3 regions of the Amycolatopsis sp. NPDC051758 genome follow, and region 1 is predicted to be linked to each of the others. Evidence: riboswitches for the same ligand, from Rfam matches in the RefSeq annotation. Region 1 holds a riboswitch; each other region holds the start of a gene.
What was found. A riboswitch is a leader RNA that binds a small molecule or an ion and turns the genes downstream of it on or off. The one in region 1 is predicted to bind S-adenosylmethionine.

Region 1 (5,080 bases):
TGCTTTCGGTCACCCTTCCGGAGCCCTCGGCCGCCTCGGCGGCTGGGTGATGGCGCGCGGCAACGCCGCCACCGAACACCGCATCGTCGACCTGGCGAAGATCGAACCGGACGAGACCGTCCTCGTCGTCGGGCCCGGCCCCGGCATCGGCCTGGACGCCGCCGCACGGCTGGCCGGGCGCGTGATCGGCGTCGACCCCTCCCCCGAGATGCTCGCGCTGTGTCACGAGCGCTGTGGCGAGCGGGCCGAGCTGCGCGAAGGGTCGGCCGCGCGGACGGACGAGCCGGACGAGTCCGTCGACGTCGTGCTGACCGTGAACAACGTGATGCTCTGGGACGACCGCGCGGCGGGGTTCGCCGAGCTGTTCCGGGTGCTGCGCCCCGGCGGGCGGCTGCTGCTGTCCGCGCACGAGAAGTGGCTGCCCGTGAGCAGACACGTCCTGGCCGACGAAGCCGCCGAGGCGGGCTTCGCCGACCTGCAGACCTGGACCTGGGAACCGCCCGGCTTCGCCGCGCTGGCCGCGCAGCTGCGCGCCGTCAAGCCCGCCTAGCGGGTGTCCGTCCGGATCGGGTGCCCCTCGGGCACCTCGACCAGCACGATCCGCGTGCCGTCCGGGTCGGCGATCCAGGCCTCGTCGAGGCCCCAGGGCTCGCGCTGGGCGTCCCGGACCGGCACCAGGCCCTTCCCCTTGAGCTCGGCCAGCGCACCGGCCAGGTCTCGGACCTGCAGCCAGAGCACCAGGTCGGGGGACGAACCCGTCTCCCCCTCGCCGGAGACCTCCAAGGAGCCGTGGCCGAGGAAGAACACGGTGCCGCCGGGGAACTCGCGCTCCACGGCCAGGCCGAGGGTGTCGCGGTAGAACCCGGTGGTCGCGGCGGCGTCACGCGGGCGGAGCAGCAGCCTGCTCTTCAGGACTTCCATCCGACCATCCCTACCGGACGCGCTCAGGCGACCGCAATCGCGGCGATGCCGGACAGCACGATGACCGACCCGGCCAGCCGCCGCACGGCGTCACGCTCGCCCAGCACCAGCCACGCGGCGAGGCCGCCGAGCACGATGCTCAGCTCCCGGGCCGGCGCGACCAGGCTGACCGGCGCCATCGTGAGCGCGAACAGCACGAGGATGTAGGCGATCGGCGACAGCAGCCCGACGAACAGCACCTCACGGCGCTGTTCGCGCCAGATCCGGGTCACCTCGGCGCGGTCGGCCAGCGCGCCGGGCACGAGCATCACGCTCTGCAGGACCGACCCGAGGCCGAAGTAGACGACCGGCGGCACGTGGAGGCCGGTCACCGCGTGCGCGTCCCAGAGCGTGTAACCGGCGATGACGGCGCCGGTCAGCAGGCCGTAGCAGATGCCGGCGCGGCGGGCCTGCGCCGCGGCCGGGTCGTGCGCGGCGCCGTTCTTGCGGCCGGTGCTGATCACCAGCACGCCGGTGATCACCAGGAACGCGCCGAGCAGGCCGAGCCAGCCAGGGCGCTCCCCGAGCACGAGGACGGCGGCCAGCACCGACAGCAGCGGCCCGGTGCCGCGGGCGACGGGGTAGACGACGGAGAGGTCGCCGACGCGGTACCCGCGCTGCAGGACGATGCCGTAGGCGATGTGCAGCACCGAAGTGACCACCGCGGCCAGCAGCCAGCTCCACTGTGGACGGTCCGCTTCGACGACCAGCAGCACGACCGTCACCGGCAGCAGCACCACCGCGGAAGCCGTGTAGTAGAGCCAGACGAACTGGGTGCCGCCGGAGGAGATCCGCTTGGCGGCGAGGTTCCACGCGGCGTGCACGACGGCCGCGACGAGGACGAAGGAGAGAGCGGTGGTGTTCACGGGACCCCTTACGGGTTTTCGCGCGCGCGAAAACCGGGTCCTCCAGGCTTTTGCCCCGTCAGATGAACGGCAGGTCTTCCGGACCCGCCGATGGTGCCGCTCGGACCAGACCCGCCGGTCCTGGTTGTGGGGCTGGTGTGCGGACCGGCAACGGAACCCTAGGCACTACCGCCGCCCACCGTACTCCTGGTGATCGGCAGTGCCCAGGTCCCGGCGGCAGGCGCCGCGAGCTGGGCTGTTAAAGTTGGCGCTCGTTGCCGTGCGGCATTCCGTCATGGAGGAAACCCGCTTTGCGGGGCCTGTACCAGCGCGGCGGCGAATCTCACCGAGTGAAACAGGAGTTGCCCTATGGCCAACATCAAGTCGCAGATCAAGCGCATCACGACGAACGAGAAGGCGCGTCAGCGCAACCAGGCGATCCGGTCCTCGGTGAAGACCGCGATCCGCAAGGTCCGCGAAGCCGCCGAGGCCGGCGACAAGGCCAAGGCCGCGGAGCTGCAGCGCGACGCCGCCCAGAAGCTGGACAAGGCCGTCTCGAAGGGCGTCATCCACGCCAACCAGGCCGCCAACAAGAAGTCGGCGCTCGCGAAGCGCGTCAACGCGCTCTGAGCAGGCTGTTTCTGGAGAAGCCCCGGCCTCGGCCGGGGCTTTCTTCATGTCCTCCTCAGCGGTCGCCCTTGGCGGCGGCCACCTCGAGGACCGCACGCTCCAGCGCGTAACTGGGGTCCGCCGCGACCCCCTTGACCTCGGCGTTCAGCCGCGCGACCACCCGCATCGCCGTGGCCAGGCCGTCCTGGTTCCAGCCGCGGGACTGGCCCTGCGCCTTGCGGATCTTCCACGGCGGCATGCCCAGCTCGCCGGCCAGCTGGTTCGGGTTGCCGCGGCCCGCACCCGAGACCCGGGCGATCGTCCGGACGGCGTCGGCCAGCGCGTCGGCGACCAGGACGTACGGGACGCCCAGCTGCATCGCCCAACGCAGCGACTCCAGCGCGGCCGCGCGATCACCGCTGACGGCCTTCTCGGCGACCGCGAACCCGGTCACGTCGGCACGGCCGCGGTGGTAGCGGCGGACCGCCTCCGCGTCGACGGAGCCACCGGTGTCCGCGACCAGCTGCGTCGCCGCCGAAGACAGTTCCCGCAGGTCGGAGCCCACGGCGTCGATCAGCGCGGCGACCCCGGCCGGGTCGATCTTGCCGCCCACCCGGCGCACCTCGTGCCGCACGAACTGCTCGCGCTCGGCGGGCTTGGTGAGCTTCGGGCATTCCGTGATCTCGGCGCCGGCCTTCTTCAGCGCTGCCGGGAGGGACTTGCCCGCCTTGCTGCGGCCACCACCGGTGTGCACGACGACCAGAACGACCCCGTCCGCCGGGTCCTTCAGGTAGGACGCCATGGCGTCGGCCAGCTCCTGCGAGATGTCCTGCGCGGCCTCGAGAACGATCACCCGGCCTTCGCTGAACAGCGACGGGCTGACGAGTTCGGCCAGCTCAGGCGCTGTGAGATCGGACACCCGGACCCGGGTCAGCTCCGCTGTCGAGTCCCTCGCGCGGGCCGCGGCCAGCGTCTCGCGGACGGCGCGCTCGATCAGCAGTTCTTCCTCGCCCAGGAGCAGGAGCAACGGGGCCGGGGCGGTGGCTTGCGCGGTCACGGGAGGATCCTCTCACTTGTTCCATCGTGCGCCCGCTCCGGTGATGTGGAGCCGCCACCATGGCACGGTCCGATCGCCATGTCGTACGGTGTTGGCGAGGCAGCGCGCTTTGGTGCGCACCGACAACTGAATACCGCTCATCCAGAGGGGCAGAGGGAACGGCCCGACGAAGCCCCGGCAACCGGCGTACAGCCTGTCATCCCGCGATCGCGGGGTAGCTGACGACCACGGTGCCAATTCCGGCCCGCTTCGGCGGGGCAGATGAGGAAAGGAACCTCGCGATGACCGCAACCCTCGGCACGACCTCCACCACCAAGACCCCGGATCTCGGACCGGCCGTCGAACTGGTGTCGAAGGAAGAGGGCCACCGGCAGCCGCTCGCCCCCGAGTTCGTCTCCGCCGAGGACTTCTCGCCGCTCGAAGTCGCCTACGACTTCGGCCGCGTCCGCCGCGAAGACATCGAGGCCGGCCCCAAGAACATCTGGCGCTACAAGAAGCTCCTCCCGGTTCCGTCCAACGTCGAAGAGATCCCGAACACCGAGCCCGGCGCGACCCGGCTGATCCGCGCCGACCGCCTCGCCAAGGAGCTCGGCCTCAAGAGCCTGTGGGTCAAGGACGACACCGGCAACCCGACACACTCCTTCAAGGACCGGGTCGTCGCCGTTGCGCTGGCCGCGGCCCGCGAGTTCGGGTTCGAGGTGCTCGCCTGTCCGTCGACCGGCAACCTGGCCAACGCGACGGCCGCCGCGGCGGCCCGCGCCGGCTGGCGGTCGGTCGTGCTGATCCCGAAGTCCCTCGAGCGCGCCAAGATCCTCACCACCGCGGTGTACGACGGCGACCTCATCGCCATCGACGGCAACTACGACGACGTCAACCGCCTGGCCACCGAGCTGGCCGGTGAGCACCCGAAGTGGGCGTTCGTGAACGTGAACGTCCGGCCGTACTACTCGGAAGGCTCGAAGACGCTGGCCTTCGAGGTCGCCGAGCAGCTCGGCTGGCGCATCCCGCCGCAGATCGTCGTGCCGATCGCCTCCGGTTCGCAGCTGACCAAGGTGGACAAGGGTTTCCGCGAGCTGGGCCAGCTCGGTCTCGTGGACGCCAGCCCGTACAAGGTGTTCGGCGCGCAGGCCACCGGCTGCTCGCCGGTGTCGGCCGCGTTCCGCGCCGGCCAGGACGTGGTCCAGCCGGTGAAGCCGGACACGATCGCCCGCTCGCTGGCGATCGGCAACCCGGCCGACGGCCCGTACGTGCTCGACATCGTCAACCGCACCGGCGGCGCGATCGAGGACGTCACCGACGAAGAGGTCGTCGAAGGCATCCGCCTGCTGGCCCGCACCGAAGGCATCTTCACCGAGACGGCCGGCGGGGTCACCGTCGCCACGGCGAAGAAGCTGGTCGAGACGGGCAAGCTGGACCCGGACGCCGAGACCGTGCTCCTGATCACCGGCGACGGCCTCAAGACCCTCGACGCGATCGAGAACCACGTCGGCCCGAAGGCGACCCTGCCGCCGTCGGCCGCGGCCGTGAACAAGGCGCTCGGCTACTGACCTCGGTTCGGCGGTGAGCCGGGGCGGGGCTACTGGCCTCGCCCCCGCTCACCGGCGGGGCG
Region 2 (5,080 bases), on a different contig from region 1:
CCGAACCGGTCTTCGACCAGCCCGGCGTACGCGGTGAGCAGCTCGGCCGGGCCCGTCTCGCGCGCCAGGAGGTCGTCGAGCGCGGTCCCCCAGTCCTCGAGGAGGCTCGAGACGATGTCCTCCTTGGTGCGGAAGTGGTAGTACAGCGCGGCTTTCGTGACGTTCAGGCGCTCGGCGATCTCCCGCAGCGAGCTGCCTTCGTAGCCCTGCTCGGCGAACAGCTCGAGCGCGACGCGCTGGATGCGCTCGCGCGTGTCGGTGCGCCGTCCGGCCATGCCTCGCTCCTCAGCTTACTTGACGGCCGACTAGCAATGACTTAGCTTGGCATTGCTAGTCGGCCGTCAAGCAATGCATCCACAGCCTACCTCGGGGGTCCACCATGACCACACTCGCGCCACCACGCGCCGTGAGCCGCCGGCTCGCCCTGGGCGCACTGGGCCTGGCCCAGCTCATGGTCGTGCTCGACACGACCGTCGTGAACATCGCCCTGCCGTCGGCGCAGCACGCGCTGGGCATGTCCGACACCGGCCGCCAGTGGACGATTTCCGCGTACACGCTGGCGTTCGGCGGCCTGCTGCTGCTCGGCGGACGGCTCGCCGACCGGATCGGCCGCCGCACCACGCTCCTCGTCGGCGTCGCCGGGTTCGCCGTCGCGTCCGCGATCGGCGGGGCGGCCCCGTCACCGGCGTGGCTGATCGGCGCGCGGGCCGCGCAGGGGGTGTTCGCCGCGCTGCTCGCGCCGTCGACGATGTCCTTGCTGACGTTGACCTTCACCGAACCACGCGAACGCGCGAAGGCGTTCGGGATCTTCAGCGCCATCATGATGTCCGGCTCCGCGCTCGGGCTCACCGTCGGCGGCGCGCTGACGGAGTTCCTCGACTGGCGCTGGAGCCTCTACGTCAACGTGCCGATCGCGGTGCTGGCCGGGCTGGGCGCCTGGTTCGCCGTGCCGGCGGTCGCCGGGCACCGGGAGACGAAGCTGGACTGGACCAGTGCAGTGCTCAGCTGCGGTGGGGTCGTCCTGCTCGTGCACGCTCTGTCCGAAGTGGCCGTGCTCGGTTGGAATTCGTTGGCAGTACTGGGTTCTCTCGTGCTTTCCCTCGTGCTGCTCGGCTGGTTCGTGCTCCGGCAGGCCCGGCACCCGCACCCGCTGCTGCCACTTTCAGTCGTGCGCGACCGGGCTCGCGCGATCGCGTACCTGACGATCGGGACAGCGTCGTTCGGCGCGTTCGGGATGTTCCTGTTCCTGACCTACCAGCTGCAGGTGGTGATGGGTTACGGCGCGCTCGCCGCGGCGCTGGCGTTCCTGCCGACGCTCGCCGCGAACATGCTGACGGCCACCCAGCTGTCCGGCCGGCTGCTGCCGCGCTTCGGCCCGCGGCCGCTGCTCGCCGGCGGGCTGTTCGTGCTCGGCTGCGGGCTCCTGCTCGCCACGCGGCTGACGCCGGACGCGTCGTACGTCCCGGTGATCCTGCCGATGCAGCTGCTGCTGGGCATCGGCGCCGGGCTGTGCATGCCGGTGGTGCTGAACGTCGCCACCCGCGGCGTCGAAGCGCGGGCCGCGGGCGCGGCGTCGGCGTTCGTGACGACGTCGCAGCAGGTGGGCGCGTCACTCGGGACGGCGGCGTTGAACACGATCGCCACCGCGGCGGCGGCCGGGGTCACCACGCCGTCGGCGACCGTCCACGGTTACACGACGGCGGCGGCCTGGGCGGCGGGCCTCGTCGGCGCAGCCGCTCTCACCGCACTGCTGGTCCTTCCGCGCGGCACCCGCTGACCAGCCGCCGGAAGCCGTTAAGGCCACCTTACGGGCGTCTGTCGCCCGTAAGGTGGCCTTAACGGCACTTCGGGGTCAGGCTGCCGCGACACCCTGGGGGCCGCGGGCGGTGTGCGTGACGTGGCCGCCGCGCTCGGTCACCCACGCCAGCGCCGCGTCGGCGCGCTCGCCGCGGACGCCGAGGCGGAAGCGGCCGACCGGGGTGTCGCCGATCCGGGTCAGCCCGCCGCCGATGGTGGCGAACTCGACGTCAAACCGGCCCGCGGCCTCCGGCAGCAGCGCGCCGACCGACGCGAAGCCGACCAGCACGACGTCGACCGAGCGGTCGTACCGCGCGGCCTGCGAGCGGGAGGTCTCGATGGCCGGCAGCAGCGCCTGCGCGGTGCGGCTGGCCGGGTCGGAGATCAGGTCGAGCACCGTGCCGCGCTCGACGACCGTGCCGTCCTCGAGCACCGCGACGTCGTCGCAGACCCGGCGGACCACACCGGCGTCCGGCGTCGTGATCACCACGGTGACACCCAGCTCGGCGCGGGCGCGGTCGAGCACGGTCAGCACCGCGCCGGCCTCCTCCGGGTCGACCCCGGCGGTCGGGTCGTCGGCCAGCAGCACGGCGGGAGCCGCCGCGAGCGCCTTCGCGACTGCGACGCGGCGAAGCTGACCGGCGGACAGCTCCGACGGGCGCTGCGCGGCACGCGGCGTCAGCCCGACGAGGTCGAGCAGCGAGCCGACCCGGCTGCGGCGCTGCGGGCCGTCAACACCGAGCTGCTCGAGCGGGGAAGCGATGTTGCCGGCAATGGTGCGTTCGGCGATCAGCTCCGGCTTGGAGCCGACCACGCCCAGCTGACGGCGGATTTCCCGCAGGCGACGGCCGTCGAGGGTGCCAGTGTTGAGGCCGTCGAGCCGGACGACACCACGGTCGGGGCGCTCCTGGAGCGCGATGCAACGGGCGAGAACGGACTTGCCGGAACCGGCGGGACCGACCACGCCGAACAGCGAGCCGGCCTGGACGTCGACGCTCACGTCGCGCAGCGCGACGACCGAATTTCCGTTGGTGGCAAAGGACTTGGACAGGTTTTCGACGGTGATCACGAAGGCTCCAGAAAACGGGGCGCGCTCTCTCGGAGGCGCCCGGCCGCAAGCGAAGTCCGTCCTTTATGGACGGTGCAAGAAGAAGAGGTGGACCGGCTCGGGAAAGCTCAGTTGGAGCGTCGACATGCGGTCACGGAGCGGCGGCCTTCGTCGACTACGCGACGCCTGGTCAGCAGCAGGGGGCGAGCTACCCTCTTCATCGGAAACGGCCTCCATCGGTCCTGGCGGTAGCACCTGCCCTGTGGAGGGTGGTTGCTGCGACTTCGGCGAGCCAGGTCTCTCAGTCGCTCGGGATGGACATACTGAGTAAACCGATCCCGCAGAGCGAACGCAAGCCCGTTGGCCCAGATCACACGTCTGGAGGCGTCCGGATGGCGAGACGAGCACTCCGGAAGACGTCGACCGGCGCCGCCCGGCCGATCTCCACAGTGGACGTCTAGCCGGCGGCGGCGATCCGGGCGAAGTCGTGGACGTCGAGCTGCTCGCCCCGCGTCTTCGGGTCGATTCCGGCGGCGACCAGCAGCTCGCCGGCCCGCTCGGCCGAGCCCGCCCAGCCCGCGAGCGCGGCGCGGAGCGTCTTCCTGCGCTGTGAGAACGCGGCGTCGACGAGCCGGAAGAGCCGTTCCCGATCGTCGGACGCGGGCGCGTCACCCCGCTCGAAGGCGACGAGCGCGGAGTCGACGTTGGGTACCGGCCAGAACACCGAGCGTGGCACCGCGGCGACCTTGCGCGCCGGGCCGTACCAGGCGAGCTTGACACTCGGGACGCCGTAGATCCGGCTGCCCGGGCCGGCCGCCATCCGGTCGGCGACCTCGGTCTGGACCATGACGAGGCCGGACTTCAGCGACGGCACCTCGGCGAGCAGGTGCAGCACCACCGGCACGGCGACGTTGTAGGGGAGGTTGGCGACAAGCGCGGCCGGCTCCGGGAGTTCGGCGTTGGTCACGCGCAGCGCGTCGGCCTCGATGACGGTGAGGCGTTCGGCCGCTTCGGGCCCCCGCTCGGCGACGGTCTTCGGCAGCCGCTCGGCGAGCACCGGGTCGATCTCGACAGCCACGACCCGCGCGCCGGTGGCGAGCAGCCCCAGCGTCAGCGACCCGAGCCCGGGCCCGACCTCGAGCACGACGTCGTCCGGCCCGAGGTGCACGAGCTCGACGATCCGGCGGACGGTGTTGGGATCGTGCACGAAGTTCTGCCCGAGCTTCTTCGTCGGCCGCACGTCCAGCTCGGCCGCCAGCCCGCGGATCTCGGCAGGTCCCAACAGTTCAACCACCGGCAGAGCCTACCGAGCGGGTCGGCTCGCGCACCTGGACGGTCGGTTCACGTACCCGGAGGGTCGGCTCGCGTACCCGGAGGGTCGGTTCACGTACCGGGACGGAGGACTCGCGTACTCAGGTGGACGACATGCGTACCTGGACGGACGACTCGCGTACCTGGAGGGTCGGCTCGCGTACCTGGAGGGTCGGCTCGCGTGATCGGAGCCGGGACTCGCGTGATTGAAGGCGGGACTCGCGTGATTGGAAGGGCATCACATGTGATTGGAAGGGCATCGGCGTGATGCCCCTCCAATCACGCGTGATGCCTCTCGGGACACGCGAAACGGCCCCCGCGGAGCGGGGGCCGTTTCGGAAAAGCAGAGGTCAGGCCTTCTTGCCGCAGACCGGCCAGGCGCCGTAACCGCCGCGGGCGTCGCGGACCTTCTCCGCCACCGCGATCTGCTGCTCGCGCGAAGCCTGGTGCGGGAGGTTCGCGTACTGGTCGCCGCCGTAGGCGTCCCAGGTGCGCTTGTCGAACTGGAGGCCGCCGTAGTAACCGTTGCCGGTGTTGGTGGCCCAGTTGCCGCCCGACTCGCACTGCGCGATGCGGTCCCACGAGGACGCGTCGCCGATGACCGGGTTCGCGGGCTTCTTGGTGCCGACGTGGATGATCTTCGGCTTGGCCTCGGTGATGACCTGCTCGGAGACGCTCTCGCGAGCGACCTCCTTGCCGTTCTTCTGCGTGACCTTGTAGGTCACCATCTTCTCGCCGGGCGTGCCGGGGTCCTCGACCTCGGTCTTGCCCTTCTCGAGGTTCGGGTCGTCGACCTTCTGCTCGGGCGGGTCGATGGTCTCCTTCTGGACGACCGTCGAGACGCCGGTGCGGCTGATGTGCACCTCGGCGCCGTCGGTCAGCTTGACGTCCAGACCACCCTCGGCCTGGTCCTCCGGACCCAGG
Region 3 (5,080 bases), 370 kb from region 1:
CGGCCGCCGCACAAGATCGGCGTCAAGCCCGGCGAGACCCTGGGCGGCCACACGGTGTACGTCCTCCCGGACGCGACCCGCGTGGTCTCGGTCCGCTGGAGCCCGCGCCCGGAGCCGGACGAGCGCACGCTGACCTGGTCGATCGACGATTAGTAGCTCTCGTCCTGCAGGATCTTCAGCGCGTTCGCCAGGTCGTCCGGGTACTCCGACTCGAACTGGACCCAGCGTCCGTCCGACGGATGCGCGAACCCCAGCGTCTTCGCGTGCAGCCACTGGCGGTTCAGGCCCAGCTTCCGGGCCAGCACCGGGTCCGCGCCGTAGGTCAGGTCGCCGACGCAGGGGTGCTTCAGGGCCGAGAAGTGGACGCGGATCTGGTGCGTCCGCCCGGTTTCGAGCTTGATGTGCGCCAGCGACGCCGCGCGGAACGCCTCGACGACCTCGTAGTGCGTCACGCTCGGCCGGCCGCCCTGGACCACCGCGAACTTGTAGTCGTGGCGCGGGTGGCGGTCGATCGGCGCGTCGATCGTGCCGCGGGTCGGGTCCGGGTGGCCCTGGACGATCGCGTGGTACCCCTTGTCGACCGTGCGCTCCTTGAACGCGCGCTTCAGCACCGTGTACGCGTGCTCGCTCTTGGCCACGACCATCACGCCGGTGGTGCCCGCGTCGAGCCGGTGCACGACGCCCTGGCGCTCGGCCGCGCCCGACGTCGCGATGCGCAGGCCGGCCGCGGCGAGGCCGCCGACCACGGTCGGGCCGGTCCAGCCCGGGCTCGGGTGCACGGCGACGCCGACCGGCTTGGAGATCACGACGATGTCATCGTCGTCGTGGAGGATCTGCATGCCCGCGACCGGCTCGGCGATGATCTCCACCGGGTTCGCCGGCTCCGGCAGGGTGACCTCCAGGAGGCCGTCCGCGGTGAGCCGGTCCGACTTGCCGGCCGGCCGGCCGTTCAGCAGCACCGCACCGGACTCGGCGAGCTCGGCGACCACCGTGCGGGACAGCCCGAGCATCTTGGCGAGGCCGGCGTCGACCCGCATCCCGTCGAGCCCGTCGGGCACCGGGAGCATCCGCGCGCTCACGCCTGTTCCCCCTGCTCCTGCTCGGCCTGTCCGGTCTTCTTCTTGTCCTTGGTCGACGTGCCGTCGTAGTCCTTGCCCAGCAGGGACAACAGCACGATCAGCGCACCGCCGACGCAGATCGCCGAGTCGGCGATGTTGAAGATCGCGAAGCCCTTGCCGTTGGGGGCGAACGCCGAGATGAAGTCGACGACGTGGCCCTGCAGCCCGCCGGGCGCGCGGAAGATGCGGTCGGTGAGGTTGCCCAGCGCCCCGGCCAGCACCAGGCCGAGGCCGATGGCCCAGCCGATCGAGCGCAGCCGCCGGGACAGCCAGATGATCGCGACGACGACGGCCAGCGCGACCAGCGCGAGCACCCACGTCATGCCGGTGGCCATCGAGAACGCGGCGCCCGGGTTGCGGATCACCTGCAGGTAGATCAGCCCGCCGAGGATCCGGACCGGCTCCTTGCCCTCCAGGTTGGCGGTGACCAGGTTCTTCGTCACCAGGTCGATCGCCCAGAACACGACCGCGATGGCGAACACCCAGCCGACGCGGCGCTTCGGCAGCAGCGGCTTCGCCGGGACCTCCGGGTTCTCCGGCGCGTCGGCCGCGGGATCGGGCACCACCTCGGCGGCGGTGTCGGTGTCGGGTTCTCCAGCGCTGGGCTCGGTGCTCACCGGTCCATTGTCCACGGCTGGTCAGGGTGTGTCGGCGGCAGTGTCGCGCGGGCGCCGCAGCAGGACCGCGAACGCGGCGGCGAACAGCACGCTCGCAGCGGTCAGCGCCCCGGTCACCGGGGTTGGCAACAGCACGCTGACCAGCGTGAACGCCACCGTCACCGCGAACACCGGCCAGCTGCGCTCGTACGCGGCCAGCACCAGCAGCCCCAGCGCCGCGAGGAGCGGGCCCCGGGTGTCGCCGGACATCCGCAGCTCGACGGCGCCGACCAGGTCGAGCAGGGGGACGGCCACCAGCGCACCCAGCGTGCCGAGCACGAACCGGACGGGCCGCGGCGGCGTGCCGGCGCGGCGCAGGTTCAGCCAGTACCAGCCCGCGACGGCGAGCACCACGCAGGCGAGCCCGGCGAGCCAGCCGAGCGCCGCCGCCGGCACGCTCCACATCCCGTAGGCGTCGGTGGGGTACCAGCCGGCGCCGCCGGCGCCGAGCCCGGACAAGCCTTGGGGCAGCTGGTAAGCATGCGCGTACACGACGTCGCCGGCCGCCGGCGTCTCCGGGACCAGGGCGACCACCGCCATCACGAGCTGCGCGAACCCCAGCGCGGCCAACGGGAACCAATACCGGCGCGATCTCCCCATCGGGGCAGGATAGCGGCCGCGATCAGCAGAAGGGCGGCAGCTCGCGCGGGTCGCCCACCGGCGCCCAGCGGCCGTCCGCCTTCGTGTACTCCCAGCGCGCCCCGCGGGCGACGATCTGGCGCAGTGCCAGCACCACGCGGTCGACGTGCTCCTCGGTGCTGCCGAGGCCGAGGCTGACGCGGACCGCCTGCCGGCCGTTGCCGCCGGTGATGCCGATCAGGCGCTCGGCCGCGATGTGGGCGCAGAACGCGCCGTCGCGCACGCCGATGCCGTACTCCGCCGAGAGGACGGCCGCGAGCCAGCCGGGGTCGAAGCCGTCGACGACGAAGCTGACCGTGCCGACGCGGTCGACCGGGGCGTCGAACAGCCGCAGTTCGGCGCAGCCCGGGATGCTCTCGAGACCCTTGCGCAGCCGGGTGAGCAGAGCCTGCTCGTGCGCCTCGACCGCGTCCCAGTTCCGGCTCAGGGTTTCGCAGGCGACCCCGAGCGCGTACACGCCGACGGTGTTGGGCGAGCCGGCTTCGTGACGCTCGGGCCCGGTGTTCCAGACCACCGCCTGCTCGGTGACGAGCTTGGTCGCGCCGCCGCCGGCGAGGTACGGCCGGGCCGCGCGCAGCCAGTCGGCACGGCCGATCAGCGCGCCCGCACCGAAAGGCGCGTACAGCTTGTGGCCGGACAAGGCGACGTAGTCGACGTCCAGCTCCTTGATCGAGATGCGGCGGTGCGGCGCGAGCTGGGCGGCGTCGAGGGCGATGCGGGCGCCGTGTTTCCGGGCCACCGCGGCGATCTCGGCGACCGGGAGCAGCTCACCGGTCACATTGGACGCTCCGGTGATGACGACCAGTCGCGGTCCCTCCGGGGATTCCGCCAGCGCTTCGTCCACAGCGGACACCGCGGCGAGGCGGGTGCGCGGGGTCGGGATCCGCCGGACGTGGGGGCCCTGCCAGGGAAGCAGCGCCGCGTGGTGCTCGGTGTCGAACACGACCACCGAGGTGTGCCGCGGCAGGCTGCGGGCGAGCAGGTTGAAGGAGTCGGTGGTGTTGCGGGTGAACACGACGGTGTCGGTCCGCCGCGCGCCCACGAAGCGACGCAGGGTGTCGCGGGTGCGCTCGTACAGCTTGGTCGAGACCTGCGACGCGAAGCCCGCGCCGCGGTGGACGCTGGCGTACCAGGGCAGGAACTCGTCGACGGCGCTGCGCACCGCGTCGAGGCACGGCGCGCTCGCGGCGTGGTCGAGGTTGGCGTAGCCGATGTCGCCGCCGGTGACGAGCGGAACCCGCAGCGACGCGCCGGCGACGGCCGGGATCTCCTGCGGGACAACGGTTTCGACCAGCTCGACGGGAGTGACGGTGCTGGTGCGGTCGATGGCGAGTGTCATCGGGTGCCTCCTCGGCAGTCCGGGGGACCCCCGGCGAGGGGCCCGCGCTTGCCCGTCGCACAACACGACCGGCCCGGTCTTCACCCGGGGCACCCCACCGCGGTAGGAGGGTTGCCGGCCAGCAAGCCGGGGCTTGACGCTGGCACTCATGACCTGAGTTGAAGGTAACCGAAATCCGGCGCGGCGGCCAACCCTCGCTTCACATTCTGAGACGCCGCTCACAAGTCCCGCAGGATCGGAGAAGCGTCAGAGCTTCGCGCGGAAGTGGCCTGGCAGCTGCGTCACGGCGTGGTCCGAGAGGTGCGTCGCGGTGCCCGTGTACTGGTCGGCGCCCGCCGTGAAGAGCCAGCCGCCCAACGTCTTCCCGTCGATCGGCTCGCCGAGCGCGGCCGCGACCGTCGTCGACACCCGGCTGTACGCGAGGCCGTCCCAGTTCGCTTCGGGGGCAGCCGCGTCCGGCAACGTCCAGAGCGTGAAGTGCACGTGGGCGCCGGTGCTGCTGCCGCCGCACGGGAGCGCGTTGCCGGTCGAGCCGAGCTCGTCCCCGGCTTCGACCTGCTCGCCGTCGGTGACCTTGATGTCCTCCATGTGGTAGTACCCGGTGCGCCACCCGCCGGCGTGGTCGATGGTCACCCAGTCGCCGCCCGCGCAGTGCTGGAGGTGCACCGTGCCGGCCAGCGGCGCCCGCACGGTCCGGTCGGCCGGGCTGAGGTCGACGGCGTTCTTCACGCCGGTGCTGCCGTCGTCGGAGTGGATGCCGGCCGAGTACACCTGCTGGCCCGCCTTGAACGGCAGCGCCAACGCGGGGAAGGGCGCCACTTCGGCGGTCGCGGCCGGGGCGGCGAGCAGCCCGCAGGCCGCGGTCATCACGGCGGCCAGCACCGCCCCACGAACGTGCAGTTTCGTCACCGTGTGTACCCCTTTGGCCGTACACTCACCCATTCGAACTAACCGGATCGAGCGCAGAGTAGGCCAAAGGTTGGATCACTGGGAAGATCACGTGAGGTTTTCGTGAGGGACGATCACCCTCGCGGAAAAAGATCACCAGGTCAGTGAGCCGACCGGACAAGGACCGGACAACGCCTGTTCAGCGCGCTGACCGGGACGAAACGGGCATCACTCGTGCTTGAGCAGGCATCACTCGTGATCGGAGGGGCATCACGCGTGTCTGGCGGGGCGACACGAGTGGTCCGATCGGTCACGGCCCGGCCACGACCACGAACGGGCTAACGGCCGGACTCGCCCTTCCAGCGGGCCAGGCGCCCGGCCCGGTCCACCGCGCGGAGCCGGCGTTCGACGGCGTCGCGGACCGTGCTCGTGGTGACCAC

Region 2: another riboswitch for S-adenosylmethionine. It lies ahead of ACIA5G_RS40720 (methionine ABC transporter ATP-binding protein); the one in region 1 lies ahead of thrC (threonine synthase).
Region 3: another riboswitch for S-adenosylmethionine. It lies ahead of ACIA5G_RS26635 (aminotransferase class V-fold PLP-dependent enzyme); the one in region 1 lies ahead of thrC (threonine synthase).

Annotation. Positions count from the first base shown of each region.
Region 1 is NZ_JBITCJ010000005.1:271,694-276,773, reverse strand. Features, by position in the region: gene ACIA5G_RS24685 (class I SAM-dependent methyltransferase) at 1-550, shown strand, start outside; gene ACIA5G_RS24680 (VOC family protein) at 547-921, opposite strand; gene ACIA5G_RS24675 (DMT family transporter) at 945-1,826, opposite strand; gene rpsT (30S ribosomal protein S20) at 2,175-2,435, shown strand; gene holA (DNA polymerase III subunit delta) at 2,491-3,471, opposite strand; SAM riboswitch class I at 3,606-3,739, shown strand; gene thrC (threonine synthase) at 3,753-5,018, shown strand; gene ACIA5G_RS24655 (ComEC/Rec2 family competence protein) at 5,067-5,080, opposite strand, start outside.
Region 2 is NZ_JBITCJ010000011.1:157,984-163,063, reverse strand. Features, by position in the region: gene ACIA5G_RS40730 (TetR/AcrR family transcriptional regulator) at 1-275, opposite strand, end outside; gene ACIA5G_RS40725 (MFS transporter) at 380-1,777, shown strand; gene ACIA5G_RS40720 (methionine ABC transporter ATP-binding protein) at 1,853-2,866, opposite strand; SAM riboswitch class I at 3,060-3,166, opposite strand; gene rsmA (16S rRNA (adenine(1518)-N(6)/adenine(1519)-N(6))-dimethyltransferase RsmA) at 3,303-4,139, opposite strand; gene ACIA5G_RS40710 (transglycosylase family protein) at 4,507-5,080, opposite strand, start outside.
Region 3 is NZ_JBITCJ010000005.1:645,816-650,895, reverse strand. Features, by position in the region: gene ACIA5G_RS26655 (AsnC family protein) at 1-153, shown strand, start outside; gene ACIA5G_RS26650 (RluA family pseudouridine synthase) at 150-1,079, opposite strand; gene lspA (signal peptidase II) at 1,076-1,681, opposite strand; gene ACIA5G_RS26640 (hypothetical protein) at 1,757-2,374, opposite strand; gene ACIA5G_RS26635 (aminotransferase class V-fold PLP-dependent enzyme) at 2,397-3,752, opposite strand; SAM riboswitch class IV at 3,792-3,906, opposite strand; gene ACIA5G_RS26630 (M23 family metallopeptidase) at 3,999-4,661, opposite strand; gene ACIA5G_RS26625 (potassium/proton antiporter) at 4,979-5,080, opposite strand, start outside.